DNA from 3 places in the Enterobacter sp. UPMP701 genome. Region 3 is predicted to be linked to each of the others. Evidence: predicted binding sites of a transcription regulator. Region 3 holds the regulator's gene; each other region holds the start of a gene.
What was found. Region 3 encodes LexA, which represses DNA repair genes until DNA is damaged. Its sites were predicted from a motif close to TNCTGTATGTACATACAGNA; they were not measured.
Positions count from the first base shown of each region.

Region 1: the regulator LexA is predicted to act here: its motif matches at 2,472-2,491, upstream of metR (HTH-type transcriptional regulator MetR).
Region 2: the regulator LexA is predicted to act here: its motif matches at 2,303-2,322, upstream of ACWKXT_RS00480 (DNA translocase FtsK 4TM domain-containing protein).

Region 1 is NZ_JBSKJN010000014.1:28,000-34,041, reverse strand. Features, by position in the region: gene yigL (sugar/pyridoxal phosphate phosphatase YigL) at 1-617, shown strand, start outside; gene ACWKXT_RS20960 (carboxylate/amino acid/amine transporter) at 700-1,599, shown strand; gene metR (HTH-type transcriptional regulator MetR) at 1,487-2,440, opposite strand; gene metE (5-methyltetrahydropteroyltriglutamate--homocysteine S-methyltransferase) at 2,557-4,818, shown strand; gene ACWKXT_RS20945 (ABC transporter ATP-binding protein) at 4,851-5,933, opposite strand; gene ACWKXT_RS20940 (phosphomannomutase CpsG) at 5,930-6,042, opposite strand, start outside.
Region 2 is NZ_JBSKJN010000001.1:97,859-103,900, reverse strand. Features, by position in the region: gene ACWKXT_RS00480 (DNA translocase FtsK 4TM domain-containing protein) at 1-2,225, opposite strand, end outside; gene lrp (leucine-responsive transcriptional regulator Lrp) at 2,361-2,855, opposite strand; gene trxB (thioredoxin-disulfide reductase) at 3,400-4,368, shown strand; gene cydD (heme ABC transporter permease/ATP-binding protein CydD) at 4,482-6,042, shown strand, end outside.
Region 3 is NZ_JBSKJN010000011.1:68,051-74,092, forward strand. Features, by position in the region: gene traF (conjugal transfer protein TraF) at 1-62, opposite strand, end outside; gene ACWKXT_RS19585 (cupin domain-containing protein) at 288-776, opposite strand; gene zur (zinc uptake transcriptional repressor Zur) at 892-1,404, shown strand; gene ACWKXT_RS19595 (CsbD family protein) at 1,453-1,662, opposite strand; gene dinF (MATE family efflux transporter DinF) at 1,783-3,120, opposite strand; gene lexA (transcriptional repressor LexA) at 3,184-3,792, opposite strand; gene ACWKXT_RS19610 (diacylglycerol kinase) at 3,901-4,269, opposite strand; gene plsB (glycerol-3-phosphate 1-O-acyltransferase PlsB) at 4,424-6,042, shown strand, end outside.

The sequences.
Region 1 (6,042 bases), on a different contig from region 3:
TGATCACCTCCAACGGTGCACGCGTTCACGACACGGATGGCAACCTGATCTTCACCCACAACCTGGATCGCGATATTGCCGCCGATCTCTTCGGCGTGGTGCATAACAACCCGGCTATCGTCACCAACGTATACCGCGACGACGAATGGTTTATGAACCGCCACCGCCCGGAAGAGATGCGCTTCTTCAAGGAAGCCGTATTCCAGTACTCACTGTACGAGCCGGGTCTGCTGGAGCCGGAAGGGATCAGTAAGGTGTTCTTCACCTGTGTCAATCATGAGGAATTGCTGCCGCTGGAGCAGGCGATTAACGCCCGCTGGGGCGACCGCGTGAATGTGAGCTTCTCCACGCTGACCTGTCTGGAAGTGATGGCGGGCGGCGTCTCCAAAGGTCATGCGCTGGAAGCGGTAGCAAAACGTCTGGGCTTTGAGTTGAAAGACTGCATCGCCTTCGGCGACGGCATGAACGATGCCGAGATGCTCTCCATGGCGGGCAAAGGCTGCATCATGGAAAACGCACACCAGCGCCTGAAGGATCTGCACCCGGAGCTGGAAGTGATCGGCACCAACGCAGACAACGCGGTACCGAAGTATCTGCGCAAACTGTTCCTTGAATAATCTTCATTCGATTATTTATTGCTCAGTTGTCAACTGAAGAGTTCGCTACAATGCCTCTCCTTCTTTCTGAGAGACAAGCATTGTGGCGCTACTCATTATCACCACTATCCTGTGGGCCTTCTCCTTTAGCCTGATTGGCGAATACCTTGCCGGTGCGGTCGACAGCTACTTCTCGGTGCTGATGCGCGTGGGGCTGGCGGCGCTGGTGTTCCTGCCGTTTCTGCGCGCGCGCGGGCAATCGCTGAAAACGATCCTGCTGTATATGCTGGTAGGCGCGATGCAGCTCGGCATCATGTATCTGTTCAGCTTCCGGGCTTACGTCTACTTGTCCGTCTCGGAATTTCTGCTGTTCACCGTGCTGACGCCGCTCTACATCACGCTGATTTACGACCTGCTCAGCAAGCGCCGTCTGCGCTGGGGATACCTGCTGAGTGCCGCGCTGGCGGTGGTGGGGGCGGCGATCATTCGCTACGACAAGGTGAGCGATCACTTCTGGACCGGGCTGATGTTCGTCCAGCTTGCCAACATCAGTTTCGCCATCGGCATGGTGGGCTACAAGCGCCTGATGGAAACCCGCCCGATGCCGCAACACAACGCGTTTGCGTGGTTCTACATGGGGGCCGCGATTGTCGCGGTGGCGGCGTGGTTTATGCTCGGCAACCCGCAAAAGCTGCCGACCACCTCTGTACAGTGGGGCGTTCTGGTGTGGCTGGGCGTGGTGGCGTCAGGGCTGGGCTACTTTATGTGGAACTACGGCGCTACGCAGGTAGACGCCGGGACGCTGGGGATCATGAACAACGTGCATGTACCGGCGGGGTTGCTGGTGAACCTCGCCATCTGGCAGGAACAGCCGCACTGGCCGAGCTTCCTTATTGGGGGAGCGGTGATCCTGGCTTCACTGTGGGTCCATCGCCGCTGGGTCGCTCCGCGCTCCGCACAAACGGAAGATGGTCGCACGCGTGATTCCGCGCTGAGCGAATAAACGCTTCCGTAATCGGCTGACGCTGCTCGCCATCGCGCACGGCAGCGTACAGTCGGCTCCACAGTCCTTCCCCCAGGGTTTTGGTGACGACCAGGCCCTGGCGCTCAAAACTTTCCACCACCCAGTGCGGCAGCGCAGCAATACCCATACTGGCCGCCACCATCTGAATCAACAGCAGGGTGTTATCCACGCTTTTCAGCTGCGGGCTAATGCCTGCTGGTTGCAGGAAGTGACGCCAGATATCCAGGCGGCTGCGCTGGACCGGGTAAATCAGCAGTGTTTCCGTCGCCAGGTCTTCCGGCGTGATGCGCGTTTTGGCGGCCAGCGGATGATCCGGCGCCAGCACCAGGCGCACTTCAAAATCAAACATCGGCGAATAGTGCAGGCCGCTGCGTGGCAGTATGTCAGAGGTCATCACCAGATCCAGCTCGCCCTGCTGCAGCGACGGCTGCGGGTCAAAGGTCACGCCGGATTTGAAGTCCATCTCCACCTGCGGCCACTTCTGGCGAAAGTTCTCAAGCGCGGGGGTCAGCCACTGAATACAGCTGTGGCACTCAATGGCGATGCGCAGTTTCGTCTGCTGCGGCTCGTTACAGGACTGCAGCGCGCTGGCGATCTGCGGCAGTACCTGATTCGCCAGCTGCAGCAGAATTTCCCCCTGCGGCGTAAAGCGCAGAGGCTGGCTCTTACGCACAAAAAGACGGAAGCCGAGGCGTTGCTCCAGATCGCTGAACTGGTGAGAAAGGGCGGACTGCGTCTGGTGCAGCGTGGCCGCAGCCGCCGCGAGCGAACCGCAGTTCCGCAACGCTTGTAGCGTTTTCAGGTGTTTAATCTCGATCATGAAAGTCCTTCACTTCGCCATGAACATTTTGCGCTTGAGGAATATACAGTACCTGCCAATTATAGAAGTGTAAACATCTGGACGTCTAAATAACGAATTTCTATAAGGGGTATGCCATGACAATCCGCACTCACACTCTCGGTTTTCCTCGTGTTGGTCTGCGTCGCGAGCTGAAAAAAGCGCAAGAAAGCTACTGGGCGGGTAACGCCACCCGTGAAGAGCTGCTGGCGGTAGGGCGCGAGTTGCGTGCCCGTCACTGGGAGCAGCAAAAGCAGGCGGGCATTGACCTGCTGCCGGTGGGCGATTTCGCCTGGTACGACCATGTTCTGACGACCAGCCTGCTGCTGGGCAACGTGCCGGCTCGTCATCAGAACAAAGATGGATCGGTAGATATCGATACCCTGTTCCGCATCGGCCGTGGCCGTGCGCCAACGGGTGAGCCAGCGGCAGCGGCGGAAATGACCAAGTGGTTTAACACTAACTATCATTATATGGTGCCGGAGTTCGTGAAAGGTCAGCAGTTTACGCTGACCTGGACGCAGCTACTGGATGAGGTGGACGAAGCGCTGGCGCTGGGCCACCAGGTGAAGCCCGTATTGCTGGGGCCGGTAACCTACCTGTGGTTGGGTAAAGTGAAGGGCGAGCAGTTCGACCGCCTCAGCCTGCTGAACGATATTCTGCCGGTCTACAAACAGGTGCTGATTGAGCTGGGCAAGCGCGGCATTCAGTGGGTACAAATCGACGAACCCGCGCTGGTGCTGGAGCTGCCCCAGGTTTGGCTCGATGCCTTTAAACCGGCGTATGACGCGCTTACCGGTCAGGTGAAGCTGCTGCTGACCACCTATTTTGAAGGCGTGACGCCGAACCTGAAGACCATTACCGCGCTGCCGGTTCAGGGCCTGCACGTTGACCTGGTTCACGGTAAGGATGATGTGGCGGAGCTGCACAAGCGCCTGCCTGCAGACTGGCTGCTTTCTGCCGGACTGGTCAACGGCCGTAACGTCTGGCGTGCCGATCTCACCGAGAAATACGCACAAATCAAGGATATCGTCGGCAAACGTGAACTGTGGGTGGCCTCTTCCTGCTCGCTGCTGCACAGTCCGATCGATCTCAGCGTGGAGACCCGCCTCGACCCTGAAGTGAAAAGCTGGTTTGCCTTCGCCCTGCAAAAATGTGAAGAGCTGACGCTGCTGTGCGACGCGCTGAACAGCGGCGACACGGCGGCGATTACCGAATGGAGTGCCCCGATCCAGGCGCGTCGGCACTCGGCTCGCGTGCACAACCCGGCGGTAGAAAAACGTCTGGCGGCCATCACCGACCAGGACAGCCAGCGCCAGAGCCCGTATGAAGTGCGCGCCGAAGCGCAGCGCGCCCGCTTTAACCTGCCCGCATGGCCGACCACGACGATCGGCTCTTTCCCGCAGACGACGGAGATCCGCGGCCTGCGGCTGGACTTCAAAAAGGGCAATCTGGATGCGAATCACTACCGCACCGGTATCGCGGAACACATCAAGCAGGCGATTATCGAGCAGGAACGCCTGGGGCTGGACGTGCTGGTGCACGGCGAGGCCGAGCGTAACGACATGGTGGAATACTTTGGTGAGCACCTGGACGGCTTTGTCTTTACTCAGAACGGCTGGGTGCAGAGCTATGGCTCCCGCTGCGTGAAGCCGCCGGTGGTCATTGGCGACGTCAGCCGTCCGGAACCGATCACGGTTGAGTGGGCGAAGTATGCCCAGTCCCTGACCGACAAGCCGGTAAAAGGCATGCTGACCGGCCCGGTGACCATTCTTTGCTGGTCGTTCCCGCGTGAAGACGTGACCCGCGAGACCATTGCCAAACAGATTGCGCTGGCGCTGCGTGATGAAGTGGCGGATCTGGAAGCGGCGGGCATTGGTATTATCCAGATTGATGAACCGGCGCTGCGCGAGGGGTTGCCGCTGCGCCGCAGCGACTGGGATGCCTACCTGCAGTGGGGCGTGGAAGCGTTCCGCATCAACGCCGCGGTGGCGAAGGACGACACGCAGATCCACACCCACATGTGTTACTGCGAATTTAACGACATCATGGATTCGATTGCCGCGCTGGATGCTGACGTGATCACCATCGAGACCTCACGTTCAGACATGGAGCTGCTGGAGTCGTTCGAAGAGTTCGACTATCCGAACGAAATTGGGCCGGGCGTGTATGACATTCACTCTCCGAACGTCCCGAGCGTGGAGTGGATTGAATCGCTGTTGCAAAAAGCGGCCCAGCGCATCCCGGCGGAACGCCTGTGGGTGAACCCGGACTGCGGACTCAAAACCCGCGGCTGGCCGGAGACGCGCGCGGCGCTGGCGAATATGGTGAAGGCGGCGCAGAACTTGCGACAGGGATAAGTTTGCGCGTTTCTTGCCGCCTGATATTGCGCTCAGGCGGCATTTTCCGACAATGTTATCCGCTGACCTGCCGCGTCAAAGAGATGCAGATGAGCCTCCTGCACGGTGAGCGTAATGCGCTGTTGCGGGGGCAGACTCAATTGCTGGAAGGATTTCAGACACACGGCGTGCCCTGCTACGTCCAGCCACACCAGAGTGGAATCCCCTTGCAGTTCGCATAGCCGCGTTTTTCCGGCCAGACTAAAATCCCCCGGCTGCTGATAACGCAGGTGTTCAGGGCGGATTGCGACAAACACCTGCTCCCCCTCCTGAATGCCTGCGGGCTGCCGCGAAAGCGGAAAAACGGTATCAGAGTCGATATGCAATGCGCCCTGCTGCCAGACGGCGGGTAACATATTGATTTTTGGCGTCCCGATAAATTCAGCCACAAAGCGGTTCGCCGGGGCGTTGTATAACTCAAGCGGCGTACCCGTCTGCTCAATATTGCCTTTACACATCACCACGATACGGTCAGCCAGCGTCATCGCTTCGACCTGATCGTGCGTGACGTAAATCATGGTGTTTTTCAGGGTATTGTGGAGCTGCTGGATCTCCTGGCGCATTTCAACCCGCAGAGCGGCGTCCAGATTGGAGAGCGGTTCGTCAAAGAGGAATAGCGCGGGCTGCTGGACGATAGAACGACCTATCGCCACGCGCTGGCGCTGGCCGCCGGATAGCTGTTGCGGAAGCCTGTCGAGCAGCTCGTCCAGCCTGAGCATGGCGGCGGCATGAGAGATGCGCTGCGCAATGCAGGCCTCCGGGGTACGGATATTATGCAAGCCAAAAGCGAGGTTTTCCCGCACGGTCATATGCGGATAAAGGGCGTAGGACTGGAAAACCATCGACAGGCTTCGCTTACCCGCCGCCAGATGGGTGACATTCTCATCGCCCATCATCAGCATGCCGCTGTCGGGCGTCTCTAAACCCGCAATCATGCGCAGCAGCGTCGATTTCCCACACCCGGAGGGGCCAACGAGAACGATAAATTCTCCCGAGGCTATCTCCAGTGACAGATCCGCCACGATGACGTTTTTATCGTACTTTTTATGAATATGCCGTAATGACAGAGAGGTCATAACGTCTCCTTAGCCGCTTGCAGGGCAGAAATCAGCATCAAAACTTCATGGGTTTTATGGACAAGCAGGGCGGCATCTCCCCGCGCTTCAACGTTCAGGCGAACCAGCG
Region 2 (6,042 bases), on a different contig from region 3:
GTGCTCGGACGTTGCAGCGGACGGCTGTCACCGTTACGCATCAGCAGCGGGTGAATCAGGCTCTCCTGCGGCTGTGGCGCTGGCTGCTGGAACTGCGGCGGCTGTTGTTGTGGCTGCTGCGGCTGCGCATACGGCTGCGGAACAGGTTGCTGCGGCTGCGCGTATGTCTGCGCCTGCGGCGCTGGCTGCTGGCGCACAGGTTCTGCTTCAGGCATCACGCTCGGGGTGAATAAAGGCTCGCTCGGGCCATCATCCACCAGATCTTTCATTGGCGAGAACTCGAAATCCGACAATGAGAACGGGTTCGCGCCAGCAGGCTGTTCACCTGAGTAACGCTGCTGCTGGGTTGCCGCAAACTGACGCGCTAATTCGGCTTCAGCCGCATCATCTTCGTCTTCCAGCATCGGTTCATCGTGCTGATAGTCTTCCCCATAGCGCTGATTCTGCTGTGCAGCGAACTGGCGCGCCAGCTCGTCCTGCTGCATCTCGTCAGCATCATCCTCATAGTCCGTCTCACGCGCTTTTTCTTCGGCCATCCGCTGAGAAGGCAACTTAATCCCATAAGAGGCAAGCTCACGACGCGTTGGAACGCGAACGCGGTTAGGGCGAGGCAGTTGCGGACCAATCCCCTCTTTTACCTGAGGACGCGGCGCGCCGCCCGTTGCCAGGCTAAATACCGGTGCCGCTGCGGCAGCGGCAGCGGTAGCCTGCTTCACGCTATCCGCTACGGGTGCAACAGCAGGCGTCGGGTCGACTGGTGGAACCGAAACCGACGGGGCTTTTGGCGCAGGTTCCTGCACCGGTTCAGGCACAGGCTGATACCAGGCCGCCAGCTGCTCGCGTTCACGGGCACGACGCTCTTCAACTTCTTCAAAGTAGTACATTGGCGGACGAGAGGGTTTCACCTCTTCGACTGCCTCCGGTTCAGGCTGCGGCTCAACATAAGGCTGCACAGGCTCGACCGGTTCAGGCACATATTCCTGATACGGCTGGGACACCGGCGGCTCATACTGCTGCGGTTCATACTCAGCCTGAGGCGGCTGATAAGGCTGCTGCCACTGCGCCTGCTGCACGGGTATATAGCTTTCAGGTTCAGGCGCAATAACCGGCTCCGGCGTGTGCACACCCGGTGCGGTCTGCCACGCAACCTGAGGCTGCTGAATAACGGATTCTGGCGGCGAAACCGCCTCAGATGGCATCACGGCGTCAACTGGCGCGGCATACGCCTGCGCTGCGGTCGTTGCGGCTGCGGCAGCGGCAGCGGCAACCGGCGCGGTAACGGTATGACCATTAAGCAGCGGATCGTATTCATCGAAATCTCCCGGCATCGCGCGGTTGCCGGAGAAAAGCACATCGTCAGGATCGACGGCGGCACCCGCCGCACGGTATTCAACCTGCCCGTCTTCATCCATACGTTTACCGGAGAAGAGCGCCGCATCGGTTTTACGCCCTAGCGGGTTGGCAAATTTTTCAGCGACGCGCTGGCGACGCGCCAGGGCACCGCGCAGAATACGGGCACGACGAGATTCACGACGCTGCACCGGGGCATCGTCTTCCTCTTCGTACTCATCTTCATATTCTTCTTCATCAACCCACGTGTCATCGCGGCGGGTACGGTTGCTGGCGAAGGTGAGGATGGTGAGAATAAAGCTGCCGATCTTCTCGGCAATGCTCACCCATGACCAGCCGGTAAACAGCGTCAGCCCGGCCGCCCAGATACACAGCAGCGCCAGCGTGCCGCCGCTGCTATGCAGCATCGGCTGTAGCGCAGAGCTCAGCAGGCTGCCGATGACCCCGCCAGAGGCAAAGTACCAGATATCATCGGCGTTAATCGCCGCCAGCCCGCAGGAGGTGAGGATCAGTGCCAGCGCGCCAATCAGGCGCAGGGATACGGCAAAATAGTCGATGTAATCATCGTTCTGACGATGACGCCATGCAAACCAGCATCCGCCAATGATAATGACGGGAATGGTATAGGCCATCACACCGAAAATGAAAAAGAGCGTGTCCGCAAGCCAGGCGCCGGGTACGCCGCCTAAATTATGTATAGGCTCATGCCACGCGGTTTGCGACCAGCTGGGATCGGAGGGGTTAAAACTGAGTAAGGCTGCCATCAGCCAGACGGCGAAAAGGGCAATAACAATCAGCAAAGCCTCGAGGAGACGACGTCCGCTGCTTAGCTTCGATAATGTGACTTCTTTGTCTTCAGTGTATTCCTGGCTCAAGAAAGGCTCTCCAGGTATCAGGCATATCCTGCCTGTTTGCTAAAACGGACAACAGCGCCGGGGCTCCCCGGCACTGTTGCTGTATGGATTAACAGGAGTGTAATCAAACTACGCTGATTTTGCACCTGTTCCGTGTTAGCGCGTCTTAATAACCAGACGATTGCTCTGTTTGACCTCTTCCATCACCACATAGGTACGGGTGTCGTTCACGCCTGGCAGACGCAGCAGGGTTTCCCCCAGCAGCTTACGGTAGGCGGACATATCAGGCACACGGGTTTTCAACAGGTAGTCAAAATCACCGGAAACCAGATGACACTCTTGAATTTCTTCAAGTTTTTGTACAGCGGCGTTAAATTGCTCAAACACATCCGGCGCACCACGATTCAGAGTAATCTCAACAAATACCAGAAGTGAGGCATCCAGATAATGCGGGTTCAGCAGAGCCGTATAGCCCTGAATAAAACCCTGTCTTTCCAGTCGGCGCACACGCTCAAGGCACGGCGTCGGGGAAAGTCCCACACGTTTTGAAAGCTCGACGTTGGAAATACGCCCATCCTTTTGCAATTCATTAAGAATGTTACGATCGATACGGTCGAGATCTTTGCCAGGGCGCTTCTTGCTATCTACCATTATTATTGTCTCTCTGTATTCCTTCCCTACTCCTGCCTGGACCCTGTGCACATCACTGTTCAGAGCCTGTACCCGTTAGTCATCACATCGCCTGGTTATGTATTAGACGCGATGCGGATTCGGGTTCTGTTGGTAAGAAGACCGCTGCCCGAAGGCTGTCACCGACATCACGTATGGCGTCTGTCCACGCCATGCGTAGATTTCACTGACACGGTAAAAATGGCATTTACGTGCATGCCTATGCGGCATACGGTTAACGCGGTTTTTTTTCTTCCTTGAATGTTTTCGCAAATGCGCAGGGGATTGTCAAAGCAAAACATCGTTTTTTAGTACAAGATGCCGGATATTCATTTCGGAGGGGTATTAATCCTCATTTTGCTGCCTTATAAACGAGCGGTTTTCAGTAGCAGGCATGATGTAATCTTGTCAGATCCATCGGGCGCAGCTATTGCATATATCGAAAGCAAAATCCCAGTGCTCTTTTTTTACGGCAACAAATTCCCTACAATCCAGCCCATTGCCTGCCAACAACAATGGGGATCTCATGGGCACGACCAAACACAGTAAGTTGCTAATCCTTGGTTCCGGACCTGCGGGATATACCGCGGCGGTCTATGCTGCACGCGCTAACCTGCAGCCGGTTCTGATCACCGGGATGGAAAAAGGCGGTCAGTTGACCACCACCACCGAAGTGGAAAACTGGCCGGGTGATCCGAACGACCTGACCGGGCCGCTGCTGATGGAACGCATGCACGAGCATGCCACCAAATTCGAAACCGAAATTCTCTTCGACCACATTAATAAGGTCGACCTGCAGAACCGTCCGTTCCGTCTGACGGGTGACAGCGGCGAATACACCTGCGACGCGCTGATCATCGCCACTGGCGCCTCAGCCCGCTACCTCGGCCTGCCATCCGAAGAAGCGTTTAAAGGCCGCGGCGTCTCTGCCTGCGCCACCTGTGACGGTTTCTTCTATCGTAACCAGAAAGTTGCGGTTATCGGCGGCGGCAACACCGCAGTGGAAGAAGCGCTCTACCTGGCGAACATCGCCTCTGAGGTGCATCTGATCCACCGTCGCGACACCTTCCGCGCGGAGAAAATCCTGATCAAACGTCTGATGGATAAAGTGGCGAGCGGCAACATCGTGCTACATACCAACCGCACGCTGGAAGAAGTCACCGGCGATCAGATGGGCGTTGCGGGTCTGCGTATCCGCGATACCCAGAACACCGATAACGTCGAAACGCTGGAAGTGGCAGGCCTGTTTGTGGCTATCGGCCACAGCCCTAACACCGCGATTTTCGAAGGTCAGCTGGAGCTGGAGAACGGCTATATCAAAGTGCAGTCCGGCATCCACGGTAACGCGACTCAAACCAGCATCCCGGGCGTGTTTGCAGCTGGCGACGTGATGGACCACATTTACCGTCAGGCGATCACCTCTGCAGGCACCGGTTGTATGGCCGCGCTGGATGCAGAACGCTACCTCGATGGACTGGCTGAACAAGGGAAATAATCTTTACAAGTCAGTAACAAACGTAAATAAAGGCGGCGATAAGTCGCCTTTATTGTCTCTCCGTTGTAACATTGCGCTGCCCAACTCTAATAACGTCACCTGCAAAGTACGCAATGGAAAAAACCCGTCAACAAGAGTTAACACGCTGGCTGAAACAGCAAAGCGTTCTTTCCCGCCGCTGGCTTACGATCTCCCGTGTCCTGGGATTCGTTAGCGGTCTGTTGATTGTTGCCCAGGCATGGCTGCTGGCCCGCATTCTCAATCATATGATCATGGAGAACATCCCCCGCGAAGCGCTCCTGCTGCCCTTCATTGTCCTGATCCTGATTTTTGTCCTGCGTGCCTGGGTGGTATGGCTGCGTGAACGTGTCGGTTTCCACGCCGGACAACATATCCGCTACGAGATCCGCCGTCAGGTGCTCGATCGCCTTCAGGAAGCCGGACCTGCGTGGATCCAGGGTAAACCAGCCGGAAGCTGGGCGACGCTGATCCTTGAGCAGATAGACGATATGCACGACTACTATGCGCGCTACCTGCCGCAGATGGCCCTTGCCGTCTTCGTTCCGCTGCTGATTGTTATTGCCATCTTCCCGGTTAACTGGATGGCTGCGCTGATCCTGATGGGCACTGCCCCACTGATCCCGCTGTTTATGGCGCTGGTTGGGATGGGGGCAGCAGATGCCAACCGTCGTAACTTTCTGGCACTGGGGCGCTTAAGCGGCCATTTCCTGGATCGTCTTCGCGGCATGGAGACGTTGCGCATCTTTGGCCGCGGCGAAGCGGAAACTGAAAACATTCGCCGGGCGTCGCAGGACTTCCGCCAGCGCACGATGGAAGTGTTACGCCTGGCTTTTCTCTCTTCCGGCGTGCTGGAATTCTTTACCTCGCTGTCGATTGCCCTCGTGGCGGTCTACTTCGGCTTTTCCTATCTTGGCGCGCTGGATTTCGGCCATTACGGCACGGCAGTGACCCTTTCTGCCGGTTTCCTGGCGCTGATCCTGGCCCCGGAATTTTTCCAGCCGCTACGCGATCTGGGAACCTTTTATCATGCCAAAGCGCAGGCGGTTGGCGCGGCAGATAGCCTGAAAACGTTCCTGGAAACGCCGCTGGCGCATCCGGAACGGGGTGACGTGACGCTGAATGCCAACGATCCCGTGACCATTGAAGCGCAGGACTTTTCCATTCTGTCACCCGAAGGCAAAGTGCTCGCGGGTCCGCTGAACTTTACCTTATCTGCCGGACAACGCGTGGTGCTGGTCGGCACCAGCGGCTCCGGGAAAAGTTCTCTGCTGAACGCCTTAGCCGGTTTTATGGCCTACACCGGCTCGCTGCGGGTAAACAAAACCGAACTACGCGACCTCGATCCAGACGTCTGGCGTAAACAACTCAGTTGGGTCGGACAAAACCCGCAGCTTCCGGCCTCTACGCTGCGAGAAAACGTCCTTCTGGCGCGCCCGAACGCGCGTGAAGATGAGCTGCACTCGGTTCTCGACCGCGCGTGGGTCAGCGAGTTTCTGCCGCAGCTCCCGCAAGGGGTGGATACCGTCGTCGGTGACCAGTCTGCCGGTCTGTCGGTCGGACAGGCCCAGCGCGTGGCCGTGGCCCGGGCTCTTCTTAACCCGAGCCAGCTGATGCTGCTGGATGAACCCGCTGCCAGCCTGGATGCCCACAGCG
Region 3 (6,042 bases):
CCCCCCATCGCGTCGCTGCGTGATTCTGTCCAGGTATTGGCTGCTCCCGCCTGATTTGCCATAAACAAGGAGACAGCGATGCTCACCACCGAAAATTTAAAATGTTTTTTCACAGTATGCCCGTCTTATAGTCTGTTATGAAATAACCCCTGTCTGTTATCCCCCAAACAGGCGCGAACTATTGCTGTGAATAAAGATAAAAAGACCCGCTAATTCATTCCCTAAGTAAAACTTCCTTACGGCCTGTTGTAATTTGTGACGGCCCTCAATATTTATAGAAGAGGAAATTATTTTTTCCCAGGTTTTCCATTATGCGGCCCGAAAAACTGAGGAGGATGGTCCACCCAGCGGTCCTCTCGCGTGGCGGCATAGACCGGGTTGAGCGGATAGTAGATGCGGTTGTGCTTCTTGTTGGCTTCCCCCACAACCAGCAACCGCACCTCTTCTTCCGTGTTGTTGATAAAGGTATGACTCACGCCAGTTCCGGCGGGAAAGCCCACGCTGTCTCCTGGTTCTAATTTCCATAAATAGCCATTAATCCAGGCTTCAGGATAGCCTTCAAGAACATAGATAAACTCTTCTTCGTCGCTTTCCGCATGGGGGTAGGACGTGCGACGCCCTGGCGGTAAACGCTCATGGTGAATGCCGATGCGCCTGAGGCCGAGGCTGCGAGCCAGCGGCGATCCGATGGAAAAAAGCTCGTTACTGTCGGGGTAGGTGGCGTCATCGGGCCCTTCTACGTCGCGCCAGTGCTTAATACAGTCTGGTTTTTTCATGGTGATATTCCCGGTTTGCGATGCGTCAGGTATAGCACAGCCTGGCGGATATCGGTGTTTTTGCCAGAACATGGTAAAGTGAGGGTTTTACGTCCCAGAACATCCGAGGTGCTATATGGATAAGTCCACAAAAGAGCTGTTAGCGCAGGCCGAAAAGCTGTGCGCGCAACGCAATGTGCGCCTGACTCCGCAGCGCCTTGAAGTCCTGCGTCTGATGAGCCTGCAGCAGGGTGCCATCAGCGCATATGACCTGCTCGACCTGCTCCGCGAAAGCGAGCCGCAGGCTAAACCGCCGACGGTATATCGCGCGCTGGATTTCCTGCTGGAACAAGGGTTTGTGCATAAAGTCGAATCCACAAACAGCTATGTGCTGTGCCACCTTTTCGATCAGCCAACGCATACATCGGCCATGTTTATCTGCGATCGTTGCGGCGTGGTTAAAGAAGAGGGAGCGGAAGGCGTAGAGGATATTATGCATACGCTGGCGGCAAAAATGGGTTTTGCCCTGCGTCATAACGTGATTGAAGCACACGGGTTGTGTTCAGCATGCGTTGAGGTGGAAGCCTGTCGGCATCAGGATGCGTGTCAGCACGACCACTCAATTCTGGTGAAGAAAAAGCCGCGTTAAGGGCAAAAGAAAAGGCGGCTTTAAGCCGCCTGTGTGGGTGATTCAGCGTTACCAGCGGTAGTCGTTGCGGGTTTCCCAGTCTTTGACTTCGTTTTCCGCCTGATCTTTCGCGTAGCCGTAACGTTCCTGAATTTTACCGACAAGCTGATCGCGTTTACCTTCAATGACGGTCATATCGTCATCAGTCAGCTTACCCCACTGTTCTTTCGCTTTACCTTTGAACTGCTTCCAGTTGCCGCCGATTTCGTCTTTATTCATCATCGTGTCCTCTTAGTTAAGCGTCGGGTCGTAACGTCCGTTACGTTCTTTTCTGCTGGACGTAATAATTATTGTAGTTAAGGATTCGGCAGTTGATTTCATATTCGGAATCTTTAACCGTCACGATATATCGTAACGGGATGGAAGCCAGGTATTATTTTGCCAGTGACGATGCCAGATAAAGGCAAGCGACAGGCCGCGCAGGGAGAGGAATACCGCAAGCGCCAGCCACAAACCGTGATTACCCAGCCAGGGAAGCGTCAGCAGCGTCAGACCAAACCCCGCCGCCGCGATCGCCATACTGTTGCGCATTTCCGCGCCGCGCGTTGCACCGATAAACATGCCGTCCAGCAGATAACACCAGACGCCTACCACCGGCAAAATCACCTGCCAGACGATGTAGTGGCCCGCAAGTTCGCGTAAAGACGGGAGCGAAGTGAGTAATGCAATAATGTCGCGACCAAAGCAGGCGTAAATCAGTGCGAACGCCAGCGCGACCAGGCCCGACTGACGGCACGCCGCGCGCCATACCTCACGAAGCTGGCCGCTTTCACGCGCACCGTACGCCTGCCCTGAATGGGCCTCAACGGCATAGGCGAAGCCGTCCAGCGCGTAGGCGGTAAACGTCAGCAATGTCATCAGGACCGCATTCACCGCGACAATCTCTGGCCCAAGACGGGCGCCAAAAACCGTCAACGCGCCAAAACAGAGCTGTAGCAGAAGCGAGCGCAGCATGATGTCACGGTTGAGCGCCAGCAGTTTACGGATATTGCCGCGCCATGCGGTTTTCATCATGACAAGGGATATCCCGCGCAGAGCCAGCACGCGCCAGACCATCCACAGCCCAATGAATAAGGTTCCGTATTCGGCAATCGCCGTCGCCAGTGCCGCCCCGCGCACGTCCATACACAGGCCTATCACCAGCCAGAGATCGAGCGCAATGTTGAGAAGGTTTCCCACGACCAGCAAAATCACGGGCGCACGGGCGTACTGCACCCCCAGTAGCCACCCAAGCAGAACGAGATTAGCCAGCGAGGCAGGCGCACTGAGCCAACGGATTTCGAGGAAGCGTCGCGCCTGCTCCAGCACAGCCTCGCTGCCGCCAACAATATGGAGCGCAAGGTCTATCAGAGGCGTGCGCAGTAAAACAATCAGCGCCCCCGCGCCAAGCGCCAGAATCAACGGCTGCACCAGCGCGCGAGCCAGGCGTAACGGGTCTTTTGCACCATACGCCTGTGCCGTGAGCCCGGTGGTACTCATCCGCAAAAAGAGCAGCAGCATAAACAGGAAGCTGGTTGCGGTTGCACCAATCGCCACGCCGCCAAGATAAACAGGGGAATCGAGATGACCAATAACGGCCGTGTCGACCAGCCCCAGCAAGGGCACGGTGATATTGGAAAAAATCATCGGCAGGGCAAGACGCCACAATGCCTTATCAGATGCCGTCAGCAGTGACATGAGAAATACCGGGAAGGGTAAATGAAGCAGGCTACAGCTGAACTGTAGCCTGTCAGAAAGAGATTACAGCCATTCACCGTTACGAATCACGCCAACAGCCAGACCTTCAATAGAGAAGCTCTGTTCGCGGAGATCGACCACAATCGGAGTGAATTCGCTGTTTTCGGGCAGCAACTGAACAGTGTTACCCTGTTTTTTCAAACGCTTAACGGTGACTTCATCATCAATACGCGCGACCACCACCTGGCCGTTACGTACATCCTGCGTTTTGTGAACGGCCAGCAGATCGCCGTCCAGGATACCGATGTCTTTCATGGACATCCCGCTGACACGCAGCAGGAAATCAGCACTCGGTTTGAACATGCCAGGATCGACCTGGTAGTGACCTTCTATATGCTGTTGTGCCAGCAGCGGTTCACCTGCAGCAACACGGCCTATCAGCGGAATGCCCGTCTCTTCTTCCACCAGCAGGCGGATACCACGCGACGCGCCTGACACAATCTCAATCACACCCTTACGCGCCAGCGCTTTCAGGTGTTCCTCGGCAGCATTCGGAGAACGGAAGCCCAGACGCTGAGCGATTTCCGCACGCGTGGGTGGCATACCCGTCTGGCCGATATGATCCCGAATGAGATCAAACACCTCTTGCTGCCTGGTCGTTAATGCTTTCATTCCGCCCCCTGGGTGTATATACAGTTATGCTGTGAGTATATACAGTCAAAGGCGATTTTGGAACCAAAAACTGCACAAAAAACCAGGGACTTAATTATTCCTCGAGGCTCATCGGAAATGTGACCAAAGCAGCGTGACCCAGGTAATGGCTGCGGTGATAATCGCCAGCAGGACAGCGGCGGAGCCCATATCTTTCGCGCGGCCAGAGAGCTCGTGAAAATCAGAGCCGATCCGGTCGACCACGGCCTCAATAGCGCTATTGAGAATTTCCACTATCATCACCAGAAGTACGGAACCGATGAGAAGCACGCGGGTAATGGCATCTACATCAAGGAAACAGGCGATGATAACCGCGACGATAGCGGCGACCCCTTCCTGGCGAAAAGCAGCTTCATTAACCCAGGCGGCACGGAAACCTTTCCATGAATAGCCGGCAGCTTTGATGATACGCGTTAACCCAGTGGTATTATTGGCCATTAAAAGAACCTTTTTTGAAAAAGAGCGTCAGTAACAGAAGGCGTAGCGCGTTTCGCTGCCGCCTGAAGTATGACGGGTAACAACAGAAATTTTGCGCGCTTTCTGTTATCCTTGCGCCGCAATTGCATTATTAACCAGAGGCTTTACATCGTTTATGTCCGGCTGGCCACGAATTTACTACAAATTACTTAATTTACCATTAAGCATACTGGTAAAAAGCAAGTCTATCCCAGCAGAACCCGCGCTGGAACTGGGGCTCGATACGTCGCGCCCTATTATGTATGTTTTGCCTTATAACTCGAAGGCAGACCTGCTGACGCTTCGCGCCCAGTGTCTGGCGCATGATTTACCCGACCCGCTTGAACCGCTGGAAGTTGACGGTACTTTGCTGCCGCGCTACGTGTTCATTCACGGCGGGCCGCGCGTGTTTACCTATTACACGCCGAAAGAAGAGTCCATCAAGCTGTTCCACGACTATCTCGACCTGCACCGCAGCAATCCTGACCTGGATGTGCAGATGGTGCCGGTATCGGTAATGTTTGGCCGCCGTCCGGGCCGCGAAAAAGGCGAAGAGAACCCGCCGCTGCGCATGCTTAACGGCATCCAGAAGTTCTTCGCTGTCTCCTGGCTGGGACGCGACAGCTTTGTGCGTTTCTCCCCTTCCGTTTCGCTGCGCCGAATGGCGGACGAGCACGGCACCGATAAGATCATCGCGCAAAAACTGGCGCGCGTGGCGCGTATGCACTTCGCCCGTCAGCGTCTGGCGGCCGTAGGGCCGCGCCTCCCGGCGCGTCAGGACCTCTTCAACAAGCTGCTGGCCTCTAAAGCGATTGCCCGCGCCGTTGAAGACGAAGCGCGCAGCAAGAAAATTTCGCATGAGAAAGCCCAGCAGAACGCCATTGCGCTGATGGAAGAGATCGCAGCGAACTTCTCTTACGAGATGATTCGTCTTTCCGATCGTATTCTCGGCTTTACCTGGAACCGCCTGTATCAGGGTATCAACGTGCATAACGCTGAGCGTGTACGTCAGCTGGCGCACGATGGCCATGAGATTGTCTATGTGCCCTGCCACCGCAGCCACATGGACTACCTGCTTCTCTCCTACGTGCTTTATCACCAGGGGCTGGTACCGCCGCATATCGCTGCCGGTATTAACCTGAACTTCTGGCCAGCAGGTCCGATTTTCCGCCGTCTGGGTGCGTTCTTTATTCGCCGTACCTTTAAGGGCAACAAACTCTACTCCACGGTGTTCCGCGAGTATCTGGGTGAACTGTTCAGCCGCGGCTATTCCGTAGAGTACTTCGTGGAGGGCGGTCGTTCCCGTACCGGTCGTCTGCTCGATCCGAAGACCGGCACGCTGTCGATGACCATCCAGGCGATGCTGCGCGGCGGTACGCGCCCGATCACGCTTGTGCCGATCTATATAGGCTATGAGCACGTGATGGAAGTGGGCACCTACGCGAAAGAGTTGCGCGGCGCGACCAAAGAGAAAGAGAGCCTGCCGCAGATGCTGCGCGGCCTGAGCAAGCTACGTAACCTGGGCCAGGGCTACGTCAACTTTGGCGAGCCAATGCCGCTGATGACGTATCTGAACCATCACGTTCCGGAGTGGCGCGAATCCATCGACCCTATCGAAGCGGTTCGTCCGGCCTGGCTGACGCCAACGGTGAACGGCATCGCGTCCGAACTGATGGTGCGTATTAACAACGCCGGTGCGGCTAACGCCATGAACCTGTGCTGTACGGCGCTGCTGGCTTCCCGTCAGCGCTCCCT